Linked DNA regions of Syntrophobotulus glycolicus DSM 8271. The protein of the gene in region 1 interacts with the protein of each later gene in a pairwise test. Links are inferred from orthologs where the notes say so. Each region holds a gene or a part of one and is shown in the gene's direction. Other genes may lie near its edges. The genes, in order: SGLY_RS15300 and rplL.

The links.
Region 2: the proteins of SGLY_RS15300 (region 1) and rplL interact in binary tests that used the Escherichia coli proteins (3 or more experiments, as listed by UniProt). The link is inferred for Syntrophobotulus glycolicus DSM 8271 from one-to-one orthologs.

What each region holds. Positions count from the first base shown.
Region 1 is NC_015172.1:3,093,530-3,109,735, forward strand. The notes cover bases 6,817-9,811. They hold SGLY_RS15300 (universal stress protein), read left to right. Parts: upstream 6,817-8,094; coding sequence 8,095-8,529; downstream 8,530-9,811. Other genes in these bases: SGLY_RS15295 (CynX/NimT family MFS transporter), read left to right, coding at 6,861-8,063; SGLY_RS15305 (GHKL domain-containing protein), read left to right, coding at 8,538-8,780; SGLY_RS15310 (hypothetical protein), read left to right, coding at 8,935-9,168; SGLY_RS17965 (hypothetical protein), read right to left, coding at 9,339-9,563; SGLY_RS15315 (S-layer homology domain-containing protein), read left to right, coding at 9,603-9,811. Also shown: rbr (rubrerythrin), read right to left, coding at 122-658; SGLY_RS15260 (desulfoferrodoxin), read right to left, coding at 692-1,075; SGLY_RS15265 (FprA family A-type flavoprotein), read right to left, coding at 1,050-2,234; rd (rubredoxin), read right to left, coding at 2,252-2,986; SGLY_RS15275 (CPF_0552 family protein), read right to left, coding at 3,158-3,427; SGLY_RS15280 (carboxymuconolactone decarboxylase family protein), read right to left, coding at 3,566-3,886; degradosome RNA helicase CshA, read left to right, coding at 4,171-5,727; SGLY_RS15290 (LysR family transcriptional regulator), read right to left, coding at 5,854-6,729; more of SGLY_RS15315, read left to right, coding at 9,812-14,720; SGLY_RS15320 (ABC transporter ATP-binding protein), read right to left, coding at 14,946-16,206.
Region 2 is NC_015172.1:378,714-394,859, forward strand. What follows is about bases 13,212-16,146. They hold rplL (50S ribosomal protein L7/L12), read left to right. Parts: upstream 13,212-14,456; coding sequence 14,457-14,837; downstream 14,838-16,146. Other genes in these bases: rplA (50S ribosomal protein L1), read left to right, coding at 13,212-13,663; rplJ (50S ribosomal protein L10), read left to right, coding at 13,872-14,396; rpoB (DNA-directed RNA polymerase subunit beta), read left to right, coding at 15,207-16,146. In the rest of the region: SGLY_RS01920 (hypothetical protein), read left to right, coding at 1-114; SGLY_RS01930 (hypothetical protein), read right to left, coding at 425-652; SGLY_RS17350 (helix-turn-helix domain-containing protein), read left to right, coding at 783-1,460; SGLY_RS01940 (ComEC/Rec2 family competence protein), read right to left, coding at 1,775-2,974; SGLY_RS01945 (DUF3006 domain-containing protein), read right to left, coding at 2,985-3,191; SGLY_RS01950 (DUF6110 family protein), read left to right, coding at 3,435-3,677; SGLY_RS01955 (heavy metal translocating P-type ATPase), read left to right, coding at 3,701-5,779; SGLY_RS01960 (hypothetical protein), read left to right, coding at 5,798-6,199; SGLY_RS18030 (hypothetical protein), read left to right, coding at 6,202-6,372; SGLY_RS16930 (class I SAM-dependent methyltransferase), read right to left, coding at 6,345-7,817; SGLY_RS01970 ([Fe-Fe] hydrogenase large subunit C-terminal domain-containing protein), read left to right, coding at 8,347-10,266; SGLY_RS01975 (YitT family protein), read left to right, coding at 10,463-11,323; rpmG (50S ribosomal protein L33), read left to right, coding at 11,428-11,577; preprotein translocase subunit SecE, read left to right, coding at 11,619-11,858; transcription termination/antitermination protein NusG, read left to right, coding at 11,894-12,421; rplK (50S ribosomal protein L11), read left to right, coding at 12,474-12,899; and 2 more genes. UniProt on the Escherichia coli protein: The binding site for several of the GTPase factors involved in protein synthesis (IF-2, EF-Tu, EF-G and RF3). Is thus essential for accurate translation.

The sequences.
Region 1 (16,206 bases):
CTTTCCATTCGTTCCTTTCTTTGATCAAACGGTTTCCCCTATCGTGAAAAGCAGAAAAAAAGAGAGTGTCTCAAACTTTGGTCTTTGGGACACCCTCTTTTTCTGTTCCTCGATGAAAATTTTAGTATGACTGCGACCTTATCTCAAAATAGGCCTGAGGGTGGTCACATACTGGACATTTTCCGGGCGCTTCCGCCCCTTCGTGGATATGTCCGCAGTTGCGGCAGATCCAGACAACTTCATTGTCCTTGGCAAAGACTTTCCCCTGCTCGATATTGGCCAAAAGCTTTCTGTATCTTTCCTCGTGCTCTTTCTCGATCTTAGCCACTCCGTCAAACAACTCGGCCAGATCATGAAAGCCTTCTTCCCTGGCTTCTTTGGCCATTCTGGGGTACATGTCGGCCCATTCTCCATGTTCACCGGAAGCCGCCGATTTCAGATTTTCGATCGCGCCGCTGATTCCCGCCAGTTTTTTAAACCATATTTTGGCGTGTTCTTTTTCATTATCCGCAGTTTCAGTAAATAGCGCGGCGATTTGTTCATATCCTTCTTTTTTGGCGGCAGAAGCAAAATAAGTGTATTTATTCCGGGCCTGAGATTCCCCGGCAAAAGCCTCCCAAAGATTTTTTTCCGTTTTCGTTCCTTTTAAATCGGCCATAATGTCCTCCCTGTTTGTTTTGATCTAAAAAAATTATTCATTGGTTTTCCAAAGTCCATGAATATTGCAATATTCCCTGACTTCCAGGATATCCTCCTGTTTAACGGGGAACCATGCTTCCGGTTTGAGCCCGGGAGCGAGTTCGGCCCTGTAAACTTTATCTGCTGTCAACACTTCAATAAATTGAATAAAATGTTTTTCTTCCATCGGGTGTTCCACACTTCCAACCTGCACCCGGATTCCGTTCTCGGCAGCCTCGATAACCGGAACATGCTTTTCTTTACTGGCATCGACCGTATTTCCCACAAGCAGCTCCATCGGCTGCCCGCAGCAAACCAGGGCCGGCGCCCCGGGATGAACAACCTCAATCACATTGCCGCAAATATTGCATTTATAAATTTGTCTTAATTTGGTCATTTAATATTCCCTCCAATTTTAAGGCTGCCTCTTGCAGTTGGGCTTTTTCCGGGATAAATTGAATTCTGACATTTTCCAGCAGTTCAAAATGACACTCTTTGAGAATCCCTTCAATAATCCCCACACTTTGCCCGCCCCACCCATAAGAGCCGAAGGCGACTCCGATCCTGTTTTTCGGGGCCAGCCCTTTCATATAGGTGAGAAATGCCGATACTTTCGGCATGATCCCGTTATTCAGGGTTGGCGAGCCGACACAGACATATTTTGACATCAGAACCTCCGGCATAATGTCGGAAATGTCATTTTCCGTTACCCTCATCAGCTTTGCCGGGATACCCGCGTTTTCAAAGGCATTTTGGACAGCATAAGCAATCTTTTCCGTGGAGCCCCACATCGTATCATAGACAATGACAGCCTTTTCTTCCGTTTGACCGGAGGCCCATTTTTCATATTCCCTGAGGATTTCCGGAATATGTGTCCGCCAGACTAAACCATGGCTGGGTGCGATAATCTCAATGGCTATATCCCGAAGGGCTTCCAGCGCCTTGCCGACCTGGGCTCCATAAGGCAGGACAATATTCGCATAATACCTCGCCGCTTCTTCAATGATGATGTCGCAAGGCAGCTCTTCATCAAATCTTTGGGTTGAAGCAATATGCTGTCCAAAGGCATCATTAGAAAACAGGATCTTGTCCTCCGGACAGTAGGTGACCATGTTGTCCGGCCAATGAACCATCGGAGTATGAACAAAAGCCAGGCTTTTCCGGCCCAAATTGATGGTCTCCCCGGACTTCATGACCCGGAAATTCCAATCTGGTCTGTAATGCGCTTTCAAGCCCTTTTCCCCATTAACGGAAGTAAAAACCACGGCCTGGGGACAAATCTCCATAAGCTTGGGCAATGCCCCGGAGTGGTCCATTTCCACATGGTTTGACACGACATAATCAATTTTGGACGGATCAACAATCGCGGAAATTCGTTCAATCATTTCCTCAAACATATAATGTTTTACCGTGTCAATCAGGGTTATTTTTTCATCCACAATCAGATAGGCGTTATAGGTCATCCCGCGCGGAGTGAGATAACCATGAAAGGTGCGAATATTCCAGTCAATCCCGCCTACCCAGTAGACATTATCTTTTACTTGAATCGGTTTCATTTTTTCTCTCCTTAAAATCAGTCGACCGGCTGAAATTGACTCTTATCAACTCCGCAAACCGGGCATACCCAATCATCCGGCAAAGCCTCAAAGGCGGTGCCGGGTTCAATCCCTGAATCAGGATCGCCTTTCTCGGGATCATAGATATAAGAACAAACCGGACATTCATATTTCTGCATGGTTGGACCCTCCTTGATTAAATTTTCTTTTTTTATTGACTCTGCTTTTTCAGCTTGCTCCGACCGGCTGCTTTTTGCGGCGGGGCTGGCCGGCGCGGCTGTCCCTCTTTTTAATTGCTGGTAAAATCCATAAGTCATAGGCTCTTCATCCGAATAGACCTCAGTATTCATCACCTGACCGTAAAACACGGTGTGGGTACTCAGCTCCGTACTCTGAATCACTTCGGCTTCCAGATATCCGATACTGTTACTGGTTAGGAGCGGCGAGCCGGTCTGCCCTGGCTTAAAAGCAACTTCCCCGAACTTATCCAGATTTCTGCCGGATTTAAAGCCGAAATGTCCGATCATCTCCAGCGGGGTGGAAACAGGCAGGATATTCACGGCAAATACTTTACTGTTCTGAATGTACTCATGGGTGAGGTTCTCTTTATTAATACTTATGGCTACAATCAAGGGCGCGGATGTGATCTGGAAGACCGTGTTCGCGATCTGCGCGTTAATCCTGCCTTCTTTCAGGGACGAAATGACATACAAGCCGTAAGTTAAGCGGCGGAATATTTTTGAATCCGTAATTCACTCCTCCTTCCCGATTCCTGTCTAAAATTCGTTTAATCTTATTTGATAAATTAGACTAATTTTGAAAAATTCCTTTTTAATTTTGATTTAAATATAAAATTATTTTTAATTAAAGTAAATAGCCTGCAGGTAATCCGGCTATTCTTGCAGGCTGTTTGTGTACCTTGATCAGAATCCGACATCAACGATTTTCGCGTTTACTCCCTCAATGCTGTTCAGTTCCTTCAAAAATACTTCAAGTTCTTCAGAATCCCCGGCAACCTGGAGTACAATCAAACCATTGGGCGAGCATGCTTCCCCCGCCACAGCCTCGATATGTTCATGCAGACCAAGTCTTACTTTGATCAGGCAGCCATATTGAGTCAGTAAATTTTGAACTTTAGCGGCGTTTTTGACGCGGTGATTCACTCCGACAACCATAATTTTCAAGTTTGACATAGTATTTCCCCCATTCATCATCTTTACTCAAAAAGAAATTTTACCTTTAAGCAAGCCAGGCGGATTTGGCAATATAGTTTCGGCAAAAGAAAACAAGAATCCTGCTCAAAACCTTTCGTTCCTCATCTTCTTCACAAATTAATTTTCAGACAGCGATGATTTACCGGGAAAGGCCGCGGCTGAGACCCCAAGAATAGAATTCCCAAAAGCAAAATAGGCAATACGCAAAGCTTCGGCAATCTCTTCATCTTTTGCTCCGATTGCCCGCAGCTGCCCCGCTACGCTGGAAACACCGGGAACTGACCCATGCGCCGCGTCCAAAGCTAAAGCGATCAGCAGCTTGGTTTTATTGTCCAGGGCTCCCGGCGCCATAGACGATGAGAATACTTTTTCAATCGCTTCGGCAAAGGCTGGGTCATTCTTTTCCAAATGTGCCAAAAAAGGAGGTAAAGCCATCATCAATCACCCCTAACCATTCATTTGATTTCTGCCAACAATTAAAATTATTCGGATCTATCTGTATTGTACAGGAATCTGTTCAACTTCTCCAGAATTTTTCCTATTTTATTGCCCGGAGCCGGACTTGACATTTCAGGCCTAACATTTATAATAAATTAGTAAGTCGAGCTAGCTGCTAATAAGGAAATCCGCAAACCTCCTTAGCTTTATGTCAGGGAGGTCTTAATATTTTTTCTCAAGTTCATCATCATGAGGATAATTGTTTTTAAAAGGAGAAATTTTTTATGTCAACATTTTTTGACATGGGCCTAAGCAATTTTATTATTAAAGCCACCGCCGATATGGGTTTCGAGGAGGCTACCCCTATCCAGGAAAAAACGATTCCGGTTGCTATGGCCGGACGTGATATTATTGGCCAGGCCCAGACCGGAACAGGCAAAACAGCCGCCTTCGCTATTCCGATGATCGAGAATCTGGAGCGGCATGCCGAAGGCATCGGCGGACTTGTCGTCACCCCTACCCGGGAGCTGGCGGTCCAGGTCGCCGAAGAAATCAATAAGATCGGCCAATTTAAAGGCATCCACGCTCAGCCGATTTACGGGGGACAGGATATCAACAGGCAGATCCGGGCCCTGAGAAACAGGCCTCAGATTATCGTCGGCACTCCCGGCCGCCTTATGGACCATATGCGCCGCCATACCATACGCTTAGACCATGTTTCCATGGCCGTTCTTGATGAAGCGGATGAAATGCTGAGCATGGGTTTCATTGAGGATATTGAGAGCATCCTGGGCGAAATTCAACATAAACACCAAACTCTGCTGTTCTCTGCCACGATGCCCCAATCCATTCTCAATTTGTCCAAGCGTTTCATGCTTGAACCTGAATTCATCAGTATCAAAGCGAAGGAAGTTACCGTTCCCAATACCGAACAATACTATGTTGAACTGCCTGAAAGACAGAAATTTGATGTACTCTGCCGTTTGCTGGACATTCAGTCCCCTGATCTTGCTATCGTATTCGGCCGGACCAAAAGACGGGTGGATGAGCTCTATGAAGCCTTAAATAAGAGGGGCTATTCTGCCGAGGGCATCCACGGGGATTTAACTCAGCTGAGAAGAGACAGTGTCTTAAGACATTTTAAAGAAGGAGTCACCGACATCCTTGTGGCGACGGATGTCGCCGCCAGGGGCCTTGATATCAGCGGTGTAACCCATATCTATAATTTTGATATTCCTCAGGACCCCGAAAGCTATGTCCACAGAATAGGCCGGACGGGACGAGCCGGAAAAACCGGTCTGGCCGTGACTTTTGTGACGCCGCGGGAACTCAACCATTTGAGATTGATTGAACAGGTTACCAAAAGAAGGATTGTCCGCAAGCCGATGCCGACCATTCACGAAGTCCTCGAAGGTCAGCAGCGTCTGGCCGTTGACCTGCTGATGAAGGCCAGCGAAGATCCTGAAAGCCGCCGTTATACGGAGCTGGCTGATGAGCTTCTTGCTTCCAATGACTCCACAGCCCTTCTTGCCGCCGCTTTAAAGCTCTTAACCAAGGAGCCGAATACGACCCCGGTCAGCTTGACTGAAGAAGCTCCTGTTTATTCCCGGACCCCCAGATATGAAAAATCAAGACAGCCCAGCCATTATCAACGCAACAGGCGCAACCGGCAAACAGACGGCAGACCGGAAAGCAGGCCCGATTACAGGAAAAATTACAGGCCGGACAACAGGGCAAATAACCGATCCGATTATCGAAAGGATACCAGAACATCGTTCGGAACAGAAAGCAGACCGGACTATAGAGCCGAAAACAGAACCGGCTTCAGATCCGATAACTAGCCAGGATTCATTTATGCTGGCAATAGCTGTCTAACCGGAAAACGGCTGGGCAAAATCGTTAGTTCCTGAGAAATAACCGCCGCCTTGAGCAGGGGCGGTTATTTTTTTGCTTCCATATCAAACCAACTACGTGTAGTACCGGACCACATATTCCCTGAATTTAAGGGCGGCTTTAGATAAATAGCGTTTTTCATTCCAGGCGAGGAAAAGGGTATTGCGGTATGTCAGTTCTTTATTTTTGACAAAAGTCAGCGGAAAAGCGGCCGCTTGACTGGACGGTTCCGGAAGGAAGGAGATCCCCAGCCCGGCATGAACCAAATTTCTTATCGCGCCGATTTCATCGCATTCACACACGACTTTCGGGAAAAATCCCGCCTTCTCAAACAGTTCATCACAGCGTTTCCGAATGCTGTGTCCTTCTTTCAGCAGCACAAAGGATTCAGGGGCCAGATCGGAGAGGGAAACCGTCCGGCAGCCGCCGAAGGGATGCCCAGGCGGGGCGGCCAGCAGCAGCTCTTCCGAAAGCAGGGCGACACTGGCGATATCAGGGCCTTGAACGGTCTGATTGATAAAGCCGAAGTCAACCTCTCCCGCCGTCAGGAGCTGCAGCTTGGTCTTGTCCTCCGATAACTGCCTGATCCGAAAACGCATGGAAGGATGCCTGCTGACAAAAGAACCGATCATTTTACTGAAATCCTCATCCAGGAAAGTTGTGGCAATAGACAGTATGCCGTACTCCATTCCCGCTAAATCCGCAAGCTCCTGCCGTCCTTCCCCCAGCGCGGCAAGCGCGGTATCCACTCTGCGGAGAAACGCTCTCCCATACGGATTAAGGACAATACGGCGGTTCTGCCTGTCGAATAAGGGTACGCCCAAATCCTCTTCCAGGCGGGCAATGGTTACACTGAGGGCGGGCTGAGCAATCTGCAGCTCGCGGGCCGCTTTGGTCATATGTTCGGTCCGGGCAACAACCTGAAAATATTTGAGCTGCAACAGGTCCATAGATATCTCCTTGGCGATTGATATAAAATTGATTATAGGTATATATTATAATATGTATTTTTATTTATCAATTTTTGCCCTCATAATTGAGCTGTAATAATCCAGGATAGCGAAGGAGAAGAATAGGTACCATGAACACAAAAAGAGCCGTACTCATCGCAGGAATTATACTTGTTTCCTTTTGTTTAAGAACCCCTCTGACCGCCGTAGGTCCTCTGGTCAGTTTAATCCGGGCCGATCTCGGCATTTCAAACGGGCTGGCCGGTTTCCTGACGACATTGCCTTTACTTGTCTTTGCTGCTTTTTCAGCAGTTTCATCCAAGTTAGGCGGCAAAATCGGCAATGAACGCAGCATCCTGATCGGGCTGCTGATCTTAATCGCCGGTGTGCTGCTGCGCTCCGCGGGAGGGACTGGCGCTTTACTGGCCGGAACATTTTTTATCGGGCTGGGAATTGTGGCTGGTAATGTGCTCATCCCCAGCATCATCAAACAGAACTTTCCGGATAATGTTGGGATCGTCACGAGTGCTTACAGTGTTTCAATGTTTATTTCAGGCGGACTTGCTTCCGGAATCAGTATCCCTCTGGCCAGCAGCTTGCATCTGGGATGGCGCTATACGCTGGATACTTCCGCCGGGCTGATCCTGATCGCCCTCCTGATTTGGCTGCCGCAGCTCCGCAAACATCACCATTCTGCTGTTTCACGAGAAGCGGATTCTCCGGCTGCATCCATTTGGCGCTCCTCTCTGGCCTGGAAAGTTTCCCTTTTCCTGGGACTGCAGTCTTTCCTTTTTTATTGTGTGGTTGCCTGGCTTCCGGCCATCCTCCAGGGTTATGGGATAAGTACGGCGACAGCAGGCTGGATGCTGACCTTTTATCAAATCTGTGCCATCCCCGCCAGCTTTATTGCTCCCGTATTCGCCGACCGCTACAGCGATCAGCGCGGTATCACCGCCATCGTTTGTCTGATCTATTTATCCGGAATGCTGATCTTCCTTTTTGGCGGAGGCTTTTCACTGTTGGTGCTGGGGATTGCTTTGATCGCCACCGGCTCCGGGGCCAGCATCAGCCTGGCCTTCACCTTTATCGGCCTGCGCACGACCAGCGGCAGGCAGGCTTCCGAGCTGTCCGGCATGTCCCAGTCGGTCGGTTATCTGCTGGCAGCCGCCGGCCCCGCGTTGCTCGGCTTCTTGTTTGACCGCTTCCAGACCTGGACCCCCTCCATGATTTTATGGGTAGCCGCCACTGCGCTCCTTCTTTATTTTGGGATTTGCGCGGGCAAAGACCGCTATGTTTTTACCAAGGAGCAAAGTGATTTATTAAAGGAAGAATAAGAGAACAAAAGAGGAAAAGAGGTTGGAAAAAATGATTGCTTTAAAAAAAATTGTCGTCGCCTATGACAGTTCGGAACACAGCAAAAAAGCATTGGATTGGGCGATTCATATGGCACAGCTCAGCCAGGCGACAGTCGACGTCGTCATGGTTCTGGTTCCTTCCGCCATCAGTATGCGTTCCGCCGGAGCCTACGCGTCTCCTGAAGTAAGAGAGGAAGCCGAAGAGGAAATCGAAATCAATCTTTCAGAAGTGCGTACGATCTGTGAAGGGAAAGGGGTTCATGTCACGACCCACTCTCTCTTCGGCAACGCGGTCAATGAGATTTTGCTTCACGCGGCTTCCTGTAAGGCTGATCTGCTTATCTGCGGTACCAGGGGACTGGGCAGCTTTGCGGGATTATTGCTGGGCAGTGTGGCCCGTACCCTGGTCACTCATGCCGAAGTCCCCGTAATGGTCATTAAATAATAAAAAAGGTGATCTGCCAGCAAGGGGAGCGCCGGCTCCGTGTCCGCGCCGTCTACACCGGTCAGCTCATTTTGGAGGTGGAGAATCCTTATTCCGGGGAGGTGCCGCTGGATGAAAACGTCTATCCCACCGTCCGGGAGGAAGGACATGGCTGGGGCGGTGAACGTATCCGGGCCTTTGTGCGGGAAAACGGCGGCGAGCTGCTCTATCGGGTGGAGAACGGTATTTTTAATGTGCGGTTGCTGATCTAATCATATCCGGCTTCCTTTGTCAAGAGGAAATATTGCACTTATCTTTGAACATTAAGTAGAAAAACAAGTCTTTTAAGTAAAAATTGGTCGCTTCCTTTTGTTTTGTGCTATCCTGCCTTCAGGAAATCACGAAGCAGAAGGGAGCGATTTTTTTATGAGCGAAACAACCCGGCGCAAGGAAGATCAGGCCCTTCCAGCCCCCAATCCGGATGGCAATGTCTGGCCAAGACAATCCTGCCCGGCCTTTACCCCACGTAGCAGTGCGGCGGAGAAAACCTGTTGGTACTGCGTCTACGCGGATTTTCACCTGGACAAGCCCCGCGCTTTGGACGTGGGCGTGTGCTATTATCCCAAAAAACAATTGAAACAGGGGGGAACGAAGGAATGAAAAAACGATTATTAAGCGTCGCGCTGGCACTGTGCATGGTCGTAACCCTGCTGCCGGTTTCGGCTATGGCGGAGGAAACGGGCGCATTAGGTAAAAGCGGTGAAATCACCAGCTTTGAGCCGCTTGCAGAAACAGAAAAGGCGGTGGCACTTGGCACCTTGCTGGAAAATTTAGAATTGCCCCAGACACTGACCGCCACGGTGCGGACAGCAAAACTCGTGCAGGATTCCGAAAGTTCGGCACCTGCGGACAATTCTGATACCCAGGACGGCGGTACCGTTTCTGACAACGGCGGCACCACCCCCGCAGCGGAAGATTCTGACCATCAGCTTGCCGGCACACCGTCCGACGCGCAGGAGCCGTCTGCCGACGGTGATCATGACGAGCCGATTCAAGTGCAAGCTGCCACCGGCTCTGAATGGGAAGAAAACACCGTGGAAATTCCTGTGACATGGGCTTCTGCTGATTACGACATGGACACCAAGGGCAGCTATGTATTCACACCGGTAATTGAAGGCTATACGGTCAGCGCCGACCTGCCGGAAATTACTGTGACGGTGGGCTCTATGGCGCTGAGTGCGCTGAGTGCAACGATCGCACTCAGCAGCACAGACCTCTGGGTGGGCGGAACGCAGGTGACCGCCACAGGTGCTGTAAGCGGCTCGGGCATTGAGGGAACCGTCACCTACGACGCTGACCAGAATATTCTGACCCTCAACGGTGCAACCATTACAAGCGCGTATACAGATGGTTCCAATAATAAGTATGGCATTTACACCACGGGCTCCCTTTCCATTGTGCTGTCGGGCACGAACACCATTACTGCGCAGGATAACGGCAGCGATGGGAAAACCTACGTTATTTATACGGGGGGCAGCCTTGCCATTAGCGGCAGTGGCACACTCGCCGCCAACGGCGGTACCGGCACCGCCAGCTACGGCATATACGCCGCCGCCGTCAGCGTTGAAGAAAGCGCCGAGGTAACCGCCACCGGCGGCGAGGCCAGCACCAGCTGCGGCATATACGCTACCGCCGTCAGCGTTGAAGAAAGCGCCGTAGTAACCGCCACCGGCGGCGAGGCCACCGGCAGCTACGGCATAGACGCTACCACCGTCAGCATTAAAGAAAACGCCAGGGTAACCGCCACCGGCGGCTACGGCAGCAGCAAAAGCTACGGCATCTATAGCGCTAACACCGTTGCCATCAGCGGCGCCGCCAATGTAAAGGCCACCAGCGGCACCGGCGCCAGTAGCGGCATCAGCGACGTCTACGGCATATTCGTCCGTACCGGAAACCTTACCATTGAGGACAGTGCCATATTCGAAGCCACCGGCAACAACAGTAACCGTGACAGTTGCGGCATAGTCGTCGTTACCGGCGATATCATCATCAGCGGAGGCACAGTAACTGCCGAGAGCCTCGCTGCCGCCTCCATAAGCTACGGCATATACGTCAATACCGGCAGTATCACCATCAGCGAAGCCACAGTAACCGCCAAGGGCGGCACTGCCTCCACAAGCCACGGCATATACGCCGGTAACGGCAGTATCACCATCAGCGGAGCCACAGTAACCGCCGAGGGCGGCACTGCCTCCGCAAGCAAAGGCATAACCGCCTTTATCCAAAGTATCACCATCAGCCGCAGCGAGGTAACTGCCAAGGGCGGCACTGTTGCAATGAGTAAGGTGCCCAGCTATGCAGGCGTGCAGGTTTCGGCTGGCACTCTTATAGACGGCAGCAATGCCGCCACGGTAAAATTGACAAGCAGCAACATTACCAGTTTAAAATATATTAAGATTGAGCCAAAGGCAAGCGGCGCCGAGCAATTCGACCTTGCCGCCGGCGGCACCTACTACTTTGACCTATCGGGAGAAACGGGCAACATCGGCACGGTGAACACTGCCCTGCCGGACACAACTCTGCACTATGTGCCCTTTACCTACGTGGGTACGGTGACTGCGTACAGACTTGAAAGCAGCAGCAATGGCGACACGGGCGCATCAGCGGCAGCAACCGCAAGCGACCGCAGTCTGTTTGTGGGGGATTATAATATTGGCAACAACATCAGTTGGGATACCTTGAGTACGAACGGCCTCATCTTTGGCAAAACCTTTGATGGAAACTACAAGCTGCGCGCCTTGAGCGCAGGCAGCAGTGAAGTGGACAGTAAAGGCTCTCCGGCCACCAACGAGTGGGATCAGATTTTGGATAAAGCAAATTCAACCGACAATACAACAGGCTGGATCAAAAATTGGAGTGCCCAATACTCTTGGGGGCAGGATACTTCTGAAACTGTTTCATTATACCGCGCTATGCGGGGGTTCTCCGGCGCGCGCACTTGGAGTTTTAACATGAGTACCGATCCGAACTACGCCTTCCGTCCCGCCCTTGAGGTACTGGAGCCTGACACACTGGGCGATGACGGACTGAAAGCCGTCACACTGAACCTCAACGGTGGCACACTGAAGGGCGATACGGCGAACATTAAAATCATCTGTGCGGGCAATAGCTTCAAAGCGCCAAGCGGCGAAGGGCTGACAGCACCCGAGGGCAAGACCTTTACCAACTGGAAGGATACGAACAGTACAACAACCTACGCTGCGGGTGTAGCTGTGCCCAAAACCGTGACCGGGTTAACTGCACAGTGGGAGGTATCCATTACGGAGATACCCGTACCAACCGCAAACACCGGCCTGAAATGGACGGGAAGTGTTCTGACCGGCGTGAACGCAGGAATCGGCTATACCCTGAGCGGAGATTATCAGAAAACAGAGGTTGGTGATTACACCGCCACGGCAACACCGCAATCCGGCTATGCGTGGAACGATAGCACGGCCACACCCCAAAGCATTCCATGGAGCATCGCAAAGGCTGACGGCCCCGCCGCTCCTACCACGCTTTCCGGCGTTGCGCCAAGCAGTGCGGGCGGTACGGACGGCAAAATCACCGGCACAACCGCCGCTATGGAATATGCCGATAATGCCGGCTTTAGCAATGCTCAGGATTGCACCGCAACTGAAACCACAAGCCTTTCCGCAGGAACCTACTTCGTTCGTGTAAAAGCCACCGCTACCCATGAGGCAGGCGTATACACCACTGTGACGGTTGCGGCAGGCGTTACGAAGATAGCCGTACCCGCCGCAAACACCGGCCTGCAATGGACGGGAAGTGTTCTGAGCGGCGTGAGCGCAGGAACCGGCTATACCCTGGGCGGAACTTTTGAGGCAACAGCGGTAGGCGATTACACCGCCACCGCAACGCCGCAATCCGGCTATGCGTGGAATGATAGCACGACCACAGCCACGAACATCTCATGGAGCATCGCAAAGGCTGACGGCCCCGCCGCTCCTACCGGGCTTTCCGGCGTTGCGACAAGCAGTGCAGGCGGCACGGACGGCAAAATCACCGGCACAAGCGCCGCTATGGAATATGCCGATAATACCGGCTTTACCAATGCGCAGGATTGCACCGCAACTGAAACCACAAGCCTTTCCGAAGGAACCTACTACGTGCGTGTAAAAACCACCGCTACCCATGAGGCAGGCGCATACGCCACTGTGACGGTTGCTCCTGACCCGGACATTGCAACCGTTGCGGCGGCGAAAACCGCCGCGCAGAACGCAGGCTACGCCAATATGACCCAGGCGGCGGCAACGAATGAGGACGCGATTAAAACGGCACTGAAAAACACTGCGGAAACGGCAGTGGGTAACAGCGCTATTACAGTCACCATAACTAAGGTCAGCTACACCCCGCCGACAGTGGGAACTGCCGCAAAACCCAGCGGTACAAACGGCAGCTATACCTTTACCGTTACGGTATCCAAGGGCGGACAAAGCGAAACAACAGAGCAGAAAATCATCGCCATCACAGCGACGCGTTATACAAGAGGAACCGGCGGCGGCTCGGGCGGCGGCTCCTATACACCTGTACAATCCACAAAGCCTACTGAGCCTGTCAGCGGCAGCACGGAAAACAAAGCCGCGGTTGACAATAACGGCAACGCTAATGTCAGCCTTACCGATAAAAACATTACCGATGCGCTTGCGGACGCAAAGGCTGTCGCGGCAAAAAAAGGTGTGAACGCGGGCGATATTACAGCGGCGATTCATGTCACGACAGGCGGCAAGGACGCAAGCACCGTGACGGTCAATTTGCCCAAAACGACACAGGAGCAGGTCATTGGTAATAAGATTGCCAGCGTTCAGCTGGTTATTGACCGCCCCGATCTTACCCTCGGAATCAACCTTGCGGCGGTAACGGAAATGAATGGGCAGGCAAAGGCTGACGTACAGCTTTCCGCCACCCGCATGGACAATGCAAAGTTGTCCGGCGACGCAAAGACCGCCATCGGCAACCGGCCAACCTTTGATTTCAAGGCGGCTTATGGCAACGGCAAATCCGTGACCAATTTCGGCAAGGGCAGAGTCAGTGTGGAGATTCCCTATACCCTGCAAGAGGGCGAGGCAGCGGGCAACGTTTGTGCCGTGTATGTGGACGCAAATGGCAAAGTGACCTATCTCACCGATTCCAGCTATGATGCAAAGCGCGGAACGGTCGTGTTTTCCACCGGCCATTTCTCCACTTATGGCATAGCCTACAAGGCCGGCTTTAACTTTACCGACATTAATGGGCATTGGGCGGAGGAAGATATTCTCTTTTCTGCAAACCGGGGTATTCTGGCCGGCACCGGCACCACAACATTTTCCCCCAATGCTCCTATGACACGGGGGATGTTTGTTACAGCACTCGGACGTTTGGCAAATGCCGACATCAGCGCTTACAAGAAATCCAGCTTCAGTGATGTGAAAACCGACTCCTACTATATGGGCTATATCGAATGGAGCGTGAAGAATAATATTCTGGTTGGTATCGGCGGCGGCAAGTTTGATCCGGACGGCCTTATAACCCGTAAGCAGATGGCGGTTATGATGGACAGGTACGCCACGGTTATCGGATTCAAGCTGCCGGAGGTTCACACACAGAACACCTTTGCCGATAACGCCAAAATTGGCGCGTGGGCGGCTCCTTCCGTGAAGCGCATTCAGATGGCGGGTATCCTCCAAGGCAAAAACAATAACTTTTACGACCCGCAGGGAACGGCTGCCCGTGCCGAGGCTTCGGCAGTGCTGCGGCGCTTTGTTGAATTGATGATTTTCAGCGACACTGCCCAGGGCTGGGTAAAAAATGATTCCGGCCAGTGGATGTTTTTTAAAGAGGGAAAAGCCCTTACCGGATGGCAGACTGTGGAAGGCAAGGTCTACTGCTTTGACAGCAGCGGGGGTGCCTTCGCAAGCGGCTGGACGCAGAACGCCAAAGGCGAATGGTTCTTCCTGTCATCAGACGGCAGTGCCGTAACGGGATGGAAAGATATTAAAACAAATGGAGATTTGAAAAGCTATTATTTTGATACCTATGGTGTCATGATTGTTGGAAAATGGCTTCAGATCGACGGCAAGTGGTATTACTTCAATGCCGATGGCTCTCTTGCCAAGAGTACCAAAATAGATGGTTATGAAGTTGATGAAAACGGTGTAAGAAAAACAAAGTAACCAAAACAACAGAATATATTGCCAAGGGCAAACCCGGTGAAAGCCGGGGGCGCAAAGCTACAGGGTCTAAGGCGTTTGATAAAACGCTACGATAGCCTGGCTGCCAAAAACCGCGTAGGGCCTGCCCTCTCCAAACAGAGGGCAAGGCCCTACGCTCACTTTTTGTCCCCCTTTGACGGTTTTTGATGGATTATTTGGATATCGGGATACCGACTTTCGCTTTTTTCAGACGACCGCTTTTTGTGTGAACTGGCTGTTGTAAAGCTCGAAATAAAACCCTTTCCGCGCAAGCAATTCCTGATGATTTCCCTGCTCGATGATGGCTCCGTGATTCATGACCAGGATTGTTTTTGCTTCTTTGATGGTGGACAGGCGATGGGCGATAATAAAGCTTGTTCGGCCTTCCATCAAATTGGTCATGGCCTTTTGAATGAGAACTTCGGTCCTTGTATCGACACTGCTTGTCGCTTCGTCAAGAATCAAAATCGCCGGATCGGCCAGAATCGCCCTGGCTATGGTCAAAAGCTGTTTTTGTCCCTGGGAAATATTTGTGGCCTCTTCATTCAGTATGGTCTCATAGCCGTCAGGCAGGGTCCGGATAAAATGATCGGCATGGGCAGCCTTTGCGGCCCGGACAATATCTTTCATTGACGCCCCTTCCCGGCCATAAGCGATATTTTCTCTGATCGTGCCGTTGAAAAGCCAGGTATCCTGAAGGACCATCCCAAACATGCCTCTTAAGGCCTTTCGCTGAATATCCCGAATGTCCACCCCGTCTATTTTAATCGCCCCGCCATTCATTTCGTAAAAACGCAGCAGCAAATTTACCATGGTTGTTTTTCCCGCTCCTGTCGGCCCCACAATGGCAATCGAATCCCCCTTTTGGACCTTAAGGCTGATGTCTTCGATCAATGGTTCATTGTCCAGATATCTGAAATTGACCCTTTCAAATTCGACTTCACCCCGGGGAGACTGCAATACTCCGGCCGCCGGACCGTCAGGAATCTCCTCCTGCTCATCCAGCACCTCAAAAACGCGTTCGGCACAAGCGATGGTTGACTGAATAATATTGGCGATATTGGCGGTCTGTATGATGGGCATAGTAAAAGAGCGGGAATATGAGATGAAGGCCGTAATATCTCCCAGATTAAGCCTGTTTTTTGCCACCCAGATGCCACCGATCACACAAATCAGGACATAACCAAGGTTACTGACAAAATTCATGAGCGGAAACATGATTCCGGAGACAAACTGGGCTTTCCATCCGGCATCGTAAAGTCCCTCATTAATCTGATTGAACTTTTCCACAGATTGTCTTTCATGACCAAATGCTTTCACGATCTTGTGTCCGGTATACATTTCTTCCACATGCCCGCTCAGCTCTCCGATTTCCTTTTGCTGGGCCGCAAAATACTTTTGCGATTTTTTGGCGACAAAGGCGGTTGATCCTACATAGAGCGGAAGGGTGACTAAAACGATCACGGTT
Region 2 (16,146 bases), 2.7 Mb from region 1 along the record:
ACCGATACTGTAAGTAATCTCATTGATGAAGTGGTTGAAAAACTGAATAAAAAAAGCGGTTGGCTTGTATCGAGTGCTACCAGTACCGCGACAGCAGCAGTAAAAACGGAGTAGTCATAGCACGACAAAGCCCGGGGATGTAATGTCCTCGGGCTTTTTTTGTTAGAACAGGCAACGCCTGAGGCAGCAGGTGGGGAGTCACTTAACCTGATACCAAAGAATATTAAAACCAGACACTCTTTCGGGAATCTTAGAAACGATATTTTTTGAAAAATATTCGCGCAAAGGCTTGTGCAGTTCATTGAAAAGAATAAACCCGTACCGATCTTTAGGGAGTTCCATTTCAATTGTCCTGGTGATGTACTTTACTGGAGCGTATCCACTGGAAAGGTTTACCCTAGCCTTGAAACAGATTTTTGCCATTTTAGATTTCACCTTCCATTCTTTCGATTGTGTACCCATGAACCCTAGTCTTACTTAGATCGTTATTTTTCATCCTCATGAGATTTTCCATTATTCCGTCCATGTCAAAGGGCAGATTGTGAAGTAATCCGGTTGAGAGTTCCTCGATACATCCAAATGCTTCATGTGCTGTGGAGCAATCTCGGACCAGCGGGAAATGCCCGTTATCAACAGTGATTTTGTAATACATATTTATATCCTCCTTTATGTTTGCCTCTTGATTAGTGTCGGTAAGCACATATTAACATGACTCCTTAATGGAGTCAATAGGATATTGACACTTTTTTAGAGTATATTTATAATTGATTTGAGGTGATATCATGGTCAAATCAAAGCTAAAAGAAATCATAGATAAAAAAGGATTGTCTATTCGTAAAGTGGCAGGTGACATAGAATACAGGTTTGAAACTGTGCGTAGGATGTACAATAATGATACGAAACACTACCCGCAGGATCTCCTTGATAAGCTTTGTACTTATCTAGACATAGAGGTTGGCGAATTGCTTGTGAATAAACGAGGAAAGGATGCTACCTTTAAGGCTAATTTCAAAATTGAAGGTATGAAAAGAATAGAGAAGTTTAGGAGTGATTCTATCGATCGTTATTCTCCCGACCTTGTGTTTACCGACGAACAAAAAAACAAGCTTGTTATAATAGAACACTCATCTACGGGAGATAGGAAAGTCCACATTGGGGAAATGACACAGTTTGTGATGTATTGCAAAGCTAAGAGGGTAGAGGATGCCTATTTTTTCATATTCCTTGACGGCGCCGGTGCTACTGCCCCCACTGTTGAGACAGTAAAGAAACGATTAGAATATTATGCAGAAAATTTATTAAGTGGTATTTTCAAAGAAACAAATGGAATTAAGTTTATTGGCGTATTAGGCTGTCCTGAAGATGTAAGAGTTGGGGAAGTAACAGAGAAGTTGGGTGATCTGATTAAGGCATGTAGCGATAATGGCGGGATAGTCTATAAGTGGCAGGAGAAAAAATAGCACCGAGGTGCTTGTCACACTTCTCCGGGCAAGACATATATTATAGTGGGGTGTCGATAATCATAGAAATCTTGATAAGCAGAAACCCGGTTCGTAAATGGCCGGGGTTCTGCTTTTTTGTTTTAAAGTGCGCGGGGCATTGTCTATTTATTGCCACCCACAGTGACGTTATTATAAATAGGAAAAGAATTAAATAGTAGGCTTACGCTACGCGAGGGATTATAAATTTAAACACAGCTTGTTGCTGGCCCCCGCAACCAAAGAAAGTTAAAACCTTCAGAGAATGTATTCTGAAGGTTTTTTAATTTTTTAAATCACTGAGGAGGCTTACAAATAGAACAAGGGCCGTATCCGGATGATTTCGCTTTAGAAAGAGTGGTTTCTATTTTGCTTTTGGACAGATGCCGGCAACCGTCGCGATGGTATTGATGTCCGGTATCAGTGACATATACCGTTACATCTGATTTGTTGCTGCTTGGAGTCTTTGCAACCGGGGCTGGAGGAGCGTTTTCTTTTACGGGAGAAGCTTTTTTGTCGAAAGTAATCGTTTTTCCATCACTGGTTGCGACAATCGTTCCTGACAGATCAGTACGGAAAACCTCAATACCGGCATCGGACAACGCGTTTAATGTGGCGTCATGGGGGTGTCCGTAACTGTTATCTTTTCCACAGGATATTGCTGCATATTTGGGAGAAACGGCCTTCAAAAATGCCGGTGTGGTAGAAGAGTCACTTCCGTGGTGGCCGACCTTTAGGACAGTTGCTTGCAGGTTCCCATTTTTCAGCATTTCATTCTCGGAATTTGATTCGGCATCTCCGGTAAATAAAAACGAAGTATTATGGTAAGTGATTTTTAGTACGGCACTGTAATGATTTAGATCATCATAATTCGAACCGGTTGGAGCAAGAAAGGTTCCGGTTATTCCAGAGACATCAAGTCGTGTACCGGCTTTAGCCTCTACGCGTTTTGCCCCGGATGCAGAGACTGCGGATATAAAGTCATTAAAAGTCTGTGTTGTAGTAGTCGCGTTCGGCAGGTAAACAACCCTAGGCGGAAAAGCCTTGATTACAGTATCCAGCCCGCCAATATGATCCTCGTGAGGGTGAGTAGCGATAATCGCTGCTAACTCGGTGACTCCTTGGGCTTTAAGATAGGCAACGACCTTAGGACCGTCCTCGTTGTTACCGCCGTCAATCAGAATTACGCTGGAAGGGGATTGAACCAGAGTGGAATCTGCCTGGCCAACGTCAATGAAATGAACGCTTAAAGACCCTGCTGCTTGGGCTGCGGGCGCGCTCGAAGGGGAGGCGGCAGTTGGTGTGCTTGCACTCGGAGATGTATCACCGAAGGCAACGCTTAACTGGACGAGAAAGAGAAAGCCAAAGGCAACGGTTAGGGCGGCTTGCAGAGGTTTATTGAACTTTTTTGTCCTGAACATAAAAAATAAACCCACTGGCGGCAGCACAAATAATAATACCCAGAATAGCCAAGGGTTTTTATTAAAAAAATCCATTTTTTCCTTCCTATTCTTCCTCATCAAAAAAATGATCAAAGAGTTTTTTAGCGCGATCTTTGCGCTGAACTGTGGCGGCCTGATCAACAATCACTTTAATCTGAATAACATCACCTTCCTTGGCTGCGGGGAAAAGGGCCTTCGGAAGATGAAAGGTTTTGCGGTCATTTGTCGTTATAACCGCCCATTCACCTTCAAAACGATCAATGATGTACATATTTCACCTCATTTTCGATTATTAATGATTTTATACTTGTTAATTCTCTATATTTCTCCTTAATCCTTTAGAAGACGAAACAAAACAAATACAGATGCAAGCAGTTCGTCATTTCCCCGGAATGGTCTAAACCCCTTTGTTTTACAAATTAATTCATTTTTCAAAATTATTTTCTTTTAATAGGAAAAAAGATATGTTACCATTTTGTTAAATAGCATTATTTAGGAAAGAGAGGAAAATATAATGAAAATCAATGTAGACAAAAAGAATTTGGTGTTTTTTACGGGTGGTGCAGTTGCTTCTTTAGTGGCGTTGAAGTTTCTCAAGAGCAAAAAAGCCAGAAAAATTGGGGTAAAGACCCTGGCCAAGGGACTCCGGTTTAAGGATGAAGTTCAGGCTGCCGCACTGTCCATCAAGGAGGAAGCCGAGGATCTCGTCAGTGAAATCCGCGTGAAAGCTAAAGATGCAGACCTGGCATCGGAATAATTGTTTCGGACTAAGGGGGAACTATGCGCTATAAAATTGCCCACGAACTTCCTGGACGTCTGCGCTTAAATAGCGGTAAGTTCGCTTTTTCACAGGAAGAGGGGGAAAAGATCGAGGTCTATTTAAAGTTGCTGGCGGGAGTAAACAAGGCTGTAGCAACCTCCAGTACGGGGAGTATTCTGCTCGAATATGAGGGGGATGCACGTGCCGGAATTCTGGATGCGGTAACGGCTCTCAAACGGGATTCTTTACCCGATCTGGGGGAAGAGTATGTGATGGTCCAAAAACGGAATGCCGACTTTAAAAAAGGACTCTTGCACATCGTCAGGCGGTTTTTACTTAAACATTATATTATCCCTGCTCCCATCAGTAATGTCTTACGAATCATCGATTCCTCTAAATTTATCCTTAAAGGGTTAGAAAGCCTGTTGATTAAACAGAAAATAGATGTAGCCGTTCTGGATGCGGCGGCGATCGGAGTGACTATCGGACGTCGTTCCTATGGTACGGCCGGATCTATTATGTTTTTGCTGTCAATTAGCGAGTTGCTGGAAGATTGGACGAAGAAGAAATATAAGGATAATCTGGCGACCAGTTTGGCTATCCATATCGATAAGGTCTGGGTTGAAAAAGATGGGGCGGAAATGCTTATTCCCATGTCCTTGCTTATGGCAGGGGATCATGTGGTGGTTCGTACCGGTGGGATGATTCCTGTCGACGGACAAATCATCAGTGGAGAAGCGATGATCAACCAGGCTGCGATGACCGGTGAAGCGCTGCCAATTCAACGGAAGGAAGGCAATATGGTTTACAATGGAACTCTTGTAGAGGAAGGTTCTATTGTGATCCGCGCGGACGCTGTTGATAAGGAGACCCGTATTCATAAAATTCTCAACATGGTTGAGAATTCAGAACATCTGAAAGCAGGATTGCAAAGCCGTACGGAAAAGTTGGCGGACTCAATTGTCAAATACAGTTTCCTGGCCTCCGGTCTGATTTATCTTCTGACCAGAAATCCGATCAAGGCGATCTCCATTTTGCTGGTAGATTATTCGTGTGCCATCAAGCTTTCAACCCCGCTGGCCATTCTTTCGGCGATGAGCGAAGCGTCCAGGCACCGAATCATGGTTAAAGGGGGAAAGTTCCTTGAAGCTTTTGCCAATGCGGACACGATTGTTTTCGATAAAACGGGAACCCTGACTGTTGCCGAGCCAAAGGTAGAGAAAGTTATTCCTTTTGCCGGGCAGACAAGAGAAAATGTTTTAAAAACAGCAGCCTGCCTGGAAGAACATTTCCCGCACAGTATGGCTCGGGCGGTTGTACGTCAGGCGACGGAGGAAGGACTTTGTCACCAGGAGGAACACTCTGAAGTGGAATATGTGGTAGCACATGGGATTTCTTCACGCTTAAACGGAAGAAGTGTTTTGATTGGAAGCGCGCATTTTATCTTTGATGATGAAAAGGTTATTCCAACACCTGAGCAAAAGGCTTTAATCGATAAGGAAAGCGGAGCCTATTCGGTCCTGTATCTGGCTATTGGCAATCAGCTGGCAGGAATGTTTTGCATCAATGACCCTTTGCGTCCGGAAGCCAAGGAAGTAGTTCACCGACTTAAAGGCTTGGGCGTAAAAAAAATAATCATGCTGACAGGAGACAGCCATCAAGCGGCGGAGGCAGTTGCTGCCGGTCTGAAGCTTGATGAATATCGGGCACAGGTATTGCCGGAAGACAAGGCCGACTATATTCGCTCATTGGTTGAGGCCGGACATTCGGTGATTATGGTCGGAGATGGCGTAAATGATTCTCCCGCTTTGACGGCGGCCAGTGTCGGAGTAGCAATGAAAGACAGCTCGGACATTGCCAGAGAGGTATCTGATATTATCCTGCTCGATTCCAAACTGGATGACTTGGTGTATTTGCGGGAATTAAGCCGAAAATCCATGAAGAAGATTAAAGATAATTATACCTTTATCATGTCCTTCAATACATTTATCCTGGCTCTGGGCTTAACGGGCGTAACAACACCGGGAACAGGGGCATTGCTGCATAATCTGTCTACCTTGGGGGTAAGTCTGAACAGTTCGCGAAAATTAATAAAATGAGAGTTCAAGGTGTAAAAAATGTATGTTTCCATTGCTGATTTTCTTTTATTGATGATTGTTATCGTAGTCACTGTGGTAGGAATTTATGCCGCCATGACCTTGAAGAATATCAATATTTTGGTCAAAAGCACCAGGACGCTCATAGAGAAAAACTCCGATTCACTGACCAAGTCGGCGGAATTTTTGCCTGAGGCGATTAAAAACACCAGCAATCTTGCCAAATCAACGCAGGAGCAGGTCAATGCAATTGGTACGACGCTCAATTGTCTGGGTACCAATCTCGCTGAGACAGCTGCCGCCCTGAATGAAAGAGCTGTCAGCGGTGTATCTTTTGTCAATACGGTAGTGGAAATAGTCGGTGCGCTCAAGCATTACATAAGTTCACACGATGAAGACGAAGAGGACAATGAGAGAGCTTGAACGTGTTAGTCACCATTACTGCTGTAATGGAAGATATTCTTGAAATATGCAGTTTACCTGATGGAAAATTTTTAGCTGAAAAAACCTGCAAACAGTTAAGTTTTGCAGGCTTTTTTATAGATGTTCTGCTGATGATAGCATCGGCTTATGGCACAATCCCTTTGATAAACTGAACCGGCTGATAAATAATACGTTCTTCTTCCGAATACTTCCGGCAAATCGATATACCCCGTTCTTTTAACCCGTTCATAATCTCTTCACGGGCTTTCCACGGAAGATTGGCCAATTCCTCTTGGTACAGTCCAAGACCATGAATAATATGTTTGATTACTTTGTCCGGGTCTCGAAAGACCATGGGAGAAAAAGGCTCCTGATGCTCGATCTTAATGAGCCCAGTCTCTGTGAAAGACGCAAGACATTCTTCTGGGCCGAACAGGAAGTTTTTAGGCTGCTCCCGGCGTTTAGAGGCTAATTCAAATATTCGGGCAAACCATTCGGAGAAAAACGGGAAGCTATTGAACGCACAGGCTAAGGGGTGGAAAGAGCCAATGATTCCTCCGGAGCGGGTTACTCTGCGCATTTCTCTAAGAGCGGTTTCGCGATTGGTAAAATGTAAAAAAGCACAACCGATAACAGCGTCAAAACGATCATCTTCAAAAGGAAGCTCTTCGGCGACCCCAACACCAAGCTCCACCCAATTTTTTTCTTCGGCCTCAAGTTTGGCCCTTGCCCGGTTAATCATCTTTGCGGAAGGATCAATACAGACCAGTTTCCCATTCAAGCCTATCCGATCCGCCAATCCAGCCTCAAAGGTAAGAAGTCCTGTACCACTGCCCAATTCCAGAACTTTCATTCCCGCCCTTATTCCCGTAAAATCAATTAACCGTTTTCTTAATTGCATGAATTCAGGAAAGATTTCTTCCGCAAGTTTTTCGTATTCCTCTAACCTGTTAAACTGGGAAATATGTTGCAAAGACATCCGTTCAGCAAAATAACCGGCTGCTTCCAGCATCTGACGGATGAGCTGAAGGTTTTCCGTTCCTTTTGGCGTGATTTGGACACAGCGCTCTCCATTCTGGTCGACGACCTCCATCAAACCGGTGAATACACCCATTTTCAGATCATCATTTAGGAAATGTTTTGCCCAGGGGCGATGCCAGTCTCCGCTGATAAATATTTGTTCAGGGATACCGTTGTAATAGACCAGAGCATTAAGATTGTCATAGATTGTGGTGATCTGATATAAATGAAGAAGGTTGCTTATGCCGTGAGTATTGCAGTAACCAATGACTCTGAGAATGGCTTCTCTGGCAATATCTTCATCCACAAACAGGTCGCCCGTTTTCTCATGGGCAATGAATACTGCGGTTGACATAAAAGTTTCACATAGAGCTGCTTTAGGGAAATTAGCGGGATTAGGCAAGTAATTAAAGTATTGCATTTTCTGGGCATCCGAGAGAATCAGGCCGGCTAGATTGTCCGCTTCAATTCTGAGAAATTCGAGAACATGAGGAGTAAAACACTTTGAACTATGTACAGCCAGCCAAGGGTTGATGACAATTCCTGAAACTTTCAATTGTTTTAGTTTATCCGTCAGAACTTGGTAAACAGGGTCCATCTAAATCCCCCCCATAGATCATTTTATTAATAATTCTCCAATTTTGCGCCAATATCCTCCTTTTGTTTCCAATATTGTATTTTTTTCTTATTTGTCAAATACAATTATTTTTATTAGCGTTTTGATGACAATATGTTGAGAAGAGAGAGAAAAAAATCAATTGATCAAAAGGATAAATCAATTTATGGGAATAAAGTACCAGTCTTGGAGCATTTTTAGATAGCTGGATAGATTCTTTTATGATGAGCGGGGGTGAAACAGCGTGATAACCAAAATGATATGCCGGAAAATCTCTTCAATAATTTTATAATTTTCGAAAATATTTTCGATAAATTTTTAGAAAAAATAAGTAAATAGGTGATTTTTTGCTATTTAGGTTTTATAATTAAATAACTATAAAACAATTCTGACAAAAGCTTCCCAATGGAAATGATTAATCTCCTTCATGATAAATTTAAACTAATTTTAAATTAAAAATAAGATGTAATAACGAAATAAAATAAAGAATATGAACAAAGGAGAAAAAACAATGGGAGAAAGATTAACGGACTTGGTCAATACTCACGAAGAAAAATGTCAGGGATGTAATAAGTGTATAAGGCATTGCCCGGTGGATGCCAATGTTGCTTATGCTGACGAGGAGGGGAAGATTAAAGTCAAGGTTCAAGCCGAGCTATGCATCAATTGCGGTGAATGTATTGAAGTTTGTGATCATGAAGCAAGAGAGTTCTACGATGATACGGAAGCCTTCTTTGCCGATTTAAAGAACGGTAAAAAAATAACTGTTATCTCAGCACCCGCAGTACGTACGAATTTTGAGGATTATAAAAAAATATTTGGCTTTCTGAAGGCCAGGGGAGTTGAATATATTTATGATGTTTCGTTTGGGGCGGATATAACGACCTGGGCTTATTTAAAAGCGATTAAAGAAAAAAAGCTGACCTCAGTTATCGCCCAGCCTTGTCCCGCCATCGTCGGATATGTGGAAAAGTATAAACCGGGGCTGTTAAATTATCTTTCGCCTATTCACAGTCCAATGATGTGTACGGCAATCTATTTAAGAAAATATAAAAAGATCTCTTCAAGTATTGCGTTTCTCTCGCCTTGCATAGCGAAGAAAAATGAAATGGAAAAAACGAATGGGATCATATCCTATAATGTTACATATAAAAATATTGAAAAATACATGAAAGACAATGGGCTGGCGATGAACAGCTTTGAAGATAAGGATTTTGATTTTATTGATTTGTCCCTTGGCTTCTTATACAGCAGGCCGGGTGGCCTGAAAGAGAATATAGAAGCGGTGATTGATCATGCCTGGGTTAAACAAATAGAAGGAACTGAAATTGCCTATGAGTATTTAGACCATTATCAGGAGCGGATCCACAACCAAAAGCCTGTGCCTCTGGTTGTGGACATCCTTAACTGTTCTCAGGGATGTAATATTGGGTCTGCGGCATGTGCCGATCGTAAAATGATTGATGATATCGACCATAAGTTTAATCAAATGAAGACTGAAACCATTGATAAGAATACAAAGGGGCGTTTAACCAAAAAGTTCCGCTGGATTGGTGAAAAGTTTGATAAAGAACTGAAACTGGACGATTTTGTCCGGGAGTATGACAAGGATGGAGCAGTGCCTGCGAAGAGAATCCCTTCAGATAGCGAAGCAGAACAGATTTTTAAATCAATGTATAAAAATGATGAGGCAGCATGTAATATTAATTGTACCGCATGTGGATGTAATACCTGTTATGATCTGGTTGTAGATGTGTTTAACGGGATAAATATTGTTGAGAACTGTATGGACTATACAAGAAACAAGGTTCTTGCGGAGACGGTAAAGAATAATGAGACCAATGCCATGTTGGAGGAGATTGAGCATCTAAGCAATGAGCGCTTAAACAAAGCCAACGAACTGAAAGAAAATGTTAATATCATCAAGGACTCTTTGACAGAACTCGGAACAGCGAATGAAGAAAGCACCAGAACACTAACAGGGATTACGAACCGAGCTGAAGAAACCGTCAGGACAGCTTCCGCACTTAAGGAAAGAATTGATCAGATGAACGATAAACTGAAGAGCTTTGTCGATGCGTCCAAGCAGATTGTCGATATCGCAAATCAGACCAATCTGCTTTCTCTGAATGCGGCTATTGAAGCAGCACGCGCCGGTGAGCATGGCAGGGGTTTCGCAGTTGTGGCTGAAGAGGTACAAAAGCTGGCGGAACAATCGGGACAGGTTGTCAAGTCTACGATAAATGATGAAGAAATCATGCTTCTGCTTCTTAAGGAGATCTCTGATGTCGCGGTAGAACTAGGGAAACAGATGAATGATGTCAGCAATCAAATTTCTGATGCTTTGAAATCAGGTGAACAAATCACTTCTACCGGGCAGAGTATTTTGGCGGCGGTAGAAACCATGGTCGAGAATAACCAGTTCAGTTAAGCTTTAGCGGTTCAAAGGGGAACATAGCTATGATTTGGAAATCGTTTGCTATGTTCTCTTTTTCACTTTCTTACAGCTGGAATTTTAAAATCATAAATTTTTCTGTTATAATTTATCTGTGGGCATTGAGTAAGTGAAAAAACAAAGTGTATTCACGCTGTAAAATTGATTATATAAAGATATGAAGAGTGATAGAATGACAAAAAATAAAAAAAAGCTGTTTAAAATTATAAAGAGATATAGTTTTCTTTTTTTAGGGGCATCTCTTGCCGGGGTTGGTCTGGAAATTTTTTTAGTCCCTAATGCCATAATAGACGGTGGGATAACGGGGATTTCTATTATGGCCAGTTTCTTGAGCGATCTTCCTTTGGGGATTTTCCTATTTTTCCTTAATATTCCTTTTTTGATTTTTGGATATACGCAAATTGGCAAGACGTTTGCTTTTTCTACTTTGTTTTCAATTACCGTTCTGGCTATAGCAGTTACTGTGCTTCATCCAGTACCGCAGTTGACTCAAGATACTTTGCTGGCAACAGTGTTTGGCGGTTTTATTCTGGGGATGGGAGTAGGTCTGGTTGTACGCTATGGAGGATCAATGGATGGAACGGAAATTGTAGCGATCGTAGCTTCCAAAAAAACGAGTTTTTCGGTTGGCGAGATCGTCATGATTATTAACATCGTCATTTTAAGCAGTGCGGGGTTGGTATTCGGCTGGGATAGAGCCATGTACTCTCTGATTGCTTATTTTGTCGCTTACAAAGTTATCGATATCACAATTGAAGGCTTGGAAGAATCGAAGGCCGTGATGATCGTATCCGAAAAAACCGAAGAAATAGCGGAGGTTCTCCTGGCCCGTTTAGGGAGGGGAGTAACTTTTATTGAGGGAAGAGGAGCATATACGGGTCAGCTGAAAGGGATCCTGTATTCAGTCGTTACCCGATTGGAAATTTCTAAACTGAAGTCGATTATTGATGAAATCGATGAAAATGCATTTGTGACAATAAGTGATGTGCATGAAGTCGTGGGGGGACAATTAAAGAAAAAGGCAATTCACTAATTTATGCTTCAGTCTTTCTTGACAAAGGATTTGAATTTGTGTTAAATTAGTCTGTGCGACTAGCAAAAATAGTAGTCAAGCTATTGCTGGGGAGGTGTTCATAAATGCGTGTTGCGATTACTTTGGCTTGTACGGAATGCAAGAACAGAAACTATCAGACAATAAAGAATAAGAAAAATGATCCGGATCGTATAGAAATCAAAAAATACTGCAAATTCTGTCAGACTCATACCACTCATAAAGAAACCAAATAATTGTTTTGCGTTTTGTTTATCTGTAATAAGGATGTGATTGAATGGCAGTGGCAAAAAAGACAGAATCCACAGGCTTTATCAGTAATTTTACGAATAAGTTCAAGGCAAGAACAGTGTTTTTTCGTGAAGTCTGGAATGAACTGAAAAAGGTGCACTGGCCTACTCGTAAGCAAATGATGGTGTATACAGGCGTGGTTTTTGTTACTGTAGGTATATTTGCTGTGCTTATTTGGATCGTTGACAGTATGCTTACTTTTTCTCTGACCAGTATTCTGAAATAAAAGCTGCTGGATTATATTGAGGGGGCCTTCGGACAATGTCTAAGAACTGGTATGTTATTCATACTTATTCCGGCTATGAGAACAAGGTTAAGACGAATCTGGAAAAACGTGTTGAATCCATGAACATGGAAGACAAGATATTTAGAGTACTCGTCCCCATGGAAGATGAGATAGAAGTGAAAAACGGGAAAAAGAAAATTTCCAAACGCAAAGTTTTTCCTGGGTATGTTCTTGTGGAAATGGATATGACTGATGATTCTTGGTATGTTGTTCGCAATACTCCGGGAGTAACCGGGTTTGTTGGGAGCGGAAGCAAACCTCTTCCTTTGTTGGAGCACGAGGTAGCCAATATCCTGCGTCAAATGGGCTTGGAGAAGGTACGCCATAAGATTGACGTCAATGTGGGACAGTCAGTCAAAGTTATTTCAGGTCCGTTTAAAGACACAATAGGTGTGATTCAAGAAATCTTGGAGGAAAAAGCCAAAGTCAGGGTTTCTGTTTCCATGTTTGGAAGAGAGACACCTGTAGAACTGGAGTTTGGGCAAGTTCAAAAACTTGACTGAATATAAATGATGAAGTCCAAGACGGCATTACCAAGATAAGGAGGTGTAAGAAGTGGCAAAAAAGGTTGTAGGTTTAGTGAAATTAGCGATCAATGCAGGTAAAGCAAACCCGGCACCTCCGGTTGGACCGGCACTCGGCCAGCATGGTGTTAATATCATGGCTTTCTGTAAAGAGTATAATGAAAGAACGAAAGATCAGGCAGGGTTGATCATTCCTGTGGAGATTACTGTTTATGAAGACCGTTCTTTCAGTTTTATTACAAAGACTCCGCCGGCCTCGGTTCTGTTAAAGAAAGCGGCCAATATTAATTCCGGATCTGCCCAGCCCAATACGAACAAAGTTGCTAAGGTCGGCAGGGATAAGGTCAGGGAAATTGCAGAACTGAAGATGCCCGATTTGAATGCGGCCAGTGTCGAAGCGGCAATGCGTATGGTTGAGGGAACCGCGCGCAGCATGGGAATCGAAATCAAAGATTAGTTTTTGTCCAAAGGGGCAAAAAATGTGGGAGGGTTAGATCCCGCTTAACCACGAGGAGGTAAATGATTATGCCGAAAAGAGGCAAGAATTATCAGGATGCAGTCAAGACTTATGACAGTCAGGCTTTATTTGAACCAAAAGAAGCTCTAACGACGGTGAAAAAGAATGCTAAAGCTAAATTTGATGAAACGGTAGAGATTGCGTTTAAATTAGGTATTGATACCCGTCATGCTGACCAACAGATTCGTGGAGCCGTGGTGCTTCCTCATGGAACAGGTAAAAGCCAGACAGTTTTGGTTTTTGCTAAGGGGGAGAAAGCCAAAGAAGCGGAAGCTGCAGGGGCGGAATTTGTTGGAGCCGAAGATATGATTGAAAAGATCCAGCAGGGTTGGTTCGGATTCGATGTTGCTGTCGCTACCCCCGATATGATGGGGTTGGTAGGTAGACTTGGCCGGCTGCTTGGTCCTAAAGGACTGATGCCCAATCCAAAGACTGGGACGGTAGCTGTGGATGTTGAGAAAGCAGTGAAAGAAATCAAAGCGGGTAAAATCGAATATCGTGCCGACAAAGCCGGTATTGTCCATGCTCCTATCGGTAAGGTTTCTTTTAGTGAAGATCAATTGTTGGATAACTATAAGGTCATCGCCGATATTATTGCAAGGGCTAAACCTGCTGCCGCTAAAGGACAGTATGTCAGAAGTGTAACGGTATCTTCCACGATGGGACCGGGCGTGAAAATTAACCCTTTGAAAGTTCTTGCTTGATTTAAGCGCTTTCAGGGTTTAAAATAGACCAGGTGACAATAAAATATTTCCGCTTAAGACAGTAGGTGCTTCATTTAGCTTAATGTCCTGCCGAGGTGGTGCTTTGTTTTGATTAGAAGTCTTTTGATATTGCTCTGATTATGACATTGACAAACCTCTGCATGAAAGCGGAGGTTTTTTGATTACCGGTTGGAAGGAGGTGCGTTAGATGCCGAATTATGAGGAAAAACAAAAGATCGTTGACGAGATTAAAGAAAAGTTACAGGAATCATCAGGTGTAGTGCTTGCTGACTATAGGGGAATGACAGTGTCACAAGTGACTAAACTTAGAGTCGAGCTGCGTCAGGCAGGTATAGAATACCGTGTTCTTAAAAATACAATGGTACGTAGAGCAGCGGATGAAATTGGCTTGCAGGGCCTCGACCCTTATCTTAAAGGTTTGACTGCGGTAGCCTTCTCTGCTGATCCTGTTGCTCCGGCCAAGATCCTGATAGAGTTCGGGAAGAAAAATAAAGAGCTTCAGATTAAGGCTGGTGTGGTTGAAGGACAGGTCGTTGGGGCGGATAAGATTAAAGACTTGGCTGCTCTTCCTTCCAGAGAGGTTCTTCTTGCCCAGGTACTTGCAGGAATGCAGGCTCCTATCTCTGGCCTTGTCAATGTCCTTCAGGGTCCGATTCGCAAAATGGTTTATGCATTGGAAGAAGTGCGTAAGGTGAAAGAATCTCAAGCTTAGAAAAATTCATTATTTTATTCATACCAATATGTTGGTATTATTTTAAGGAGGATTTTTAAAATGTCTAAAACTGCTGAAATTTTAGAAGCCGTGAAAGGCTTAACCGTGTTGGAACTTGCTGAATTAGTAAAAGCTTTCGAAGAAGAATTTGGTGTTACCGCAGCTGCTCCTGCCGCTGTTGTAGCCGCTGCTCCTGCTGCCGGCGGGGCTGCTCCTGCTGCTGAAGAAAAAACGGAATTCGATGTTATCCTGGCTAGTGCGGGTGCGGCCAAGATCAATGTCATCAAAGTTGTTCGGGAAGTTACCGGTCTCGGACTCAAGGAAGCGAAAGACCTTGTTGACAATGCACCAAAACCTGTTAAAGAAAAGGTCGCTAAAGACGAAGCGGAAGCAATTAAGGCTAAGCTTACTGAGGCCGGCGCTACTGTCGAAGTAAAGTAATTTATCTTATATTTTAAGATGCTTTTTCGAAAAACGGAAAAGCATCTTTTTTATTTTTTTGATTTTGCAATTCACCTTGTGTTTATTTTACTGAAAAACTTAAAATTTTCCTTGACAATCAATCAATGTTTTGATAATATTAGTAAATGTCTTATAGCTAGATATCTACATATCCTTGATTGTTGGGAGATAATATGGTGGAAGTTTGTATCTCATTTTTTTGAGGTAGTTCCATAGACGAAGAAGCGAGGTTTTGGTTAGAAGCCTTGCTTTTGGTTGTCTTGATATCTGCTTTCTCCGCGTGAGTTTAATTAGTCACTTCTAAATATATAACTTGCTGGGAAAAAACGCTGGAAGGGTGAGCAGGAAATGGTTTATCCAGTTAAAGTTGGTACCCGTGAACGTTGGAGTTATTCCAGGCTACGAGAAGTTCTAGACATGCCTAATCTTATTGAACTTCAGCAGAATTCCTATAAGTGGTTTTTGGACGAGGGATTGCGAGAAATGTTTCATGACATTTCCCCTATTCAGGATTTTACAGGAAATCTCGTATTAGAATTTATTGATTATAGCCTTGGTGAGCCTAAATATGAGGTTGAGGAATGCAAGGAAAGAGATGTAACCTTTGCGGCTCCTTTACGTGTGAAAGTTCGTCTGATGAATAAAGAAACAGGCGAGGTTAAAGAACAGGAAGTTTTCATGGGAGACTTTCCCTTGATGACCGAAAAAGGCACATTCATTATTAATGGTGCAGAAAGGGTTATCGTCAGTCAGCTTGTGCGGTCTCCGGGGGTATACTACTCCGAAACAAAGGATGCCAGCGGAAAGACACTATATGGTGCGACGATTATCCCGAACAGGGGTGCATGGCTTGAATTTGAATCAGACATTAATGATAATATTTTTGTGAGAGTGGACAGGACGCGTAAGCTTCCTGCTACGGTGTTGATCAGAGCTTTGGGCTATACAACCAATTCTCAGATCGTGGAAGTGTTTGAGGAAGACGAGAATATCAAAGTGACGTTGGAAAGGGATAATACAGAATCGACAGAGGAGGCCCTTGTTGAAATATATAAGAGGCTGCGTCCGGGCGAACCGCCTACGGTTGATAGTGCAAGATCTCTTTTAGAATCTTTATTCTTTGACCCTAAACGATATGACTTGGCTAAAGTCGGTCGTTATAAACTAAATAAAAAACTGAACATGGATGTGGAAAGTCATGTTCGTAATCTGACCAAAGGTGATGTCATTGCGGCGGTTGCCCGTCTTCTGGAAATCATGAAGGGAGAAGGACACCGGGATGATATTG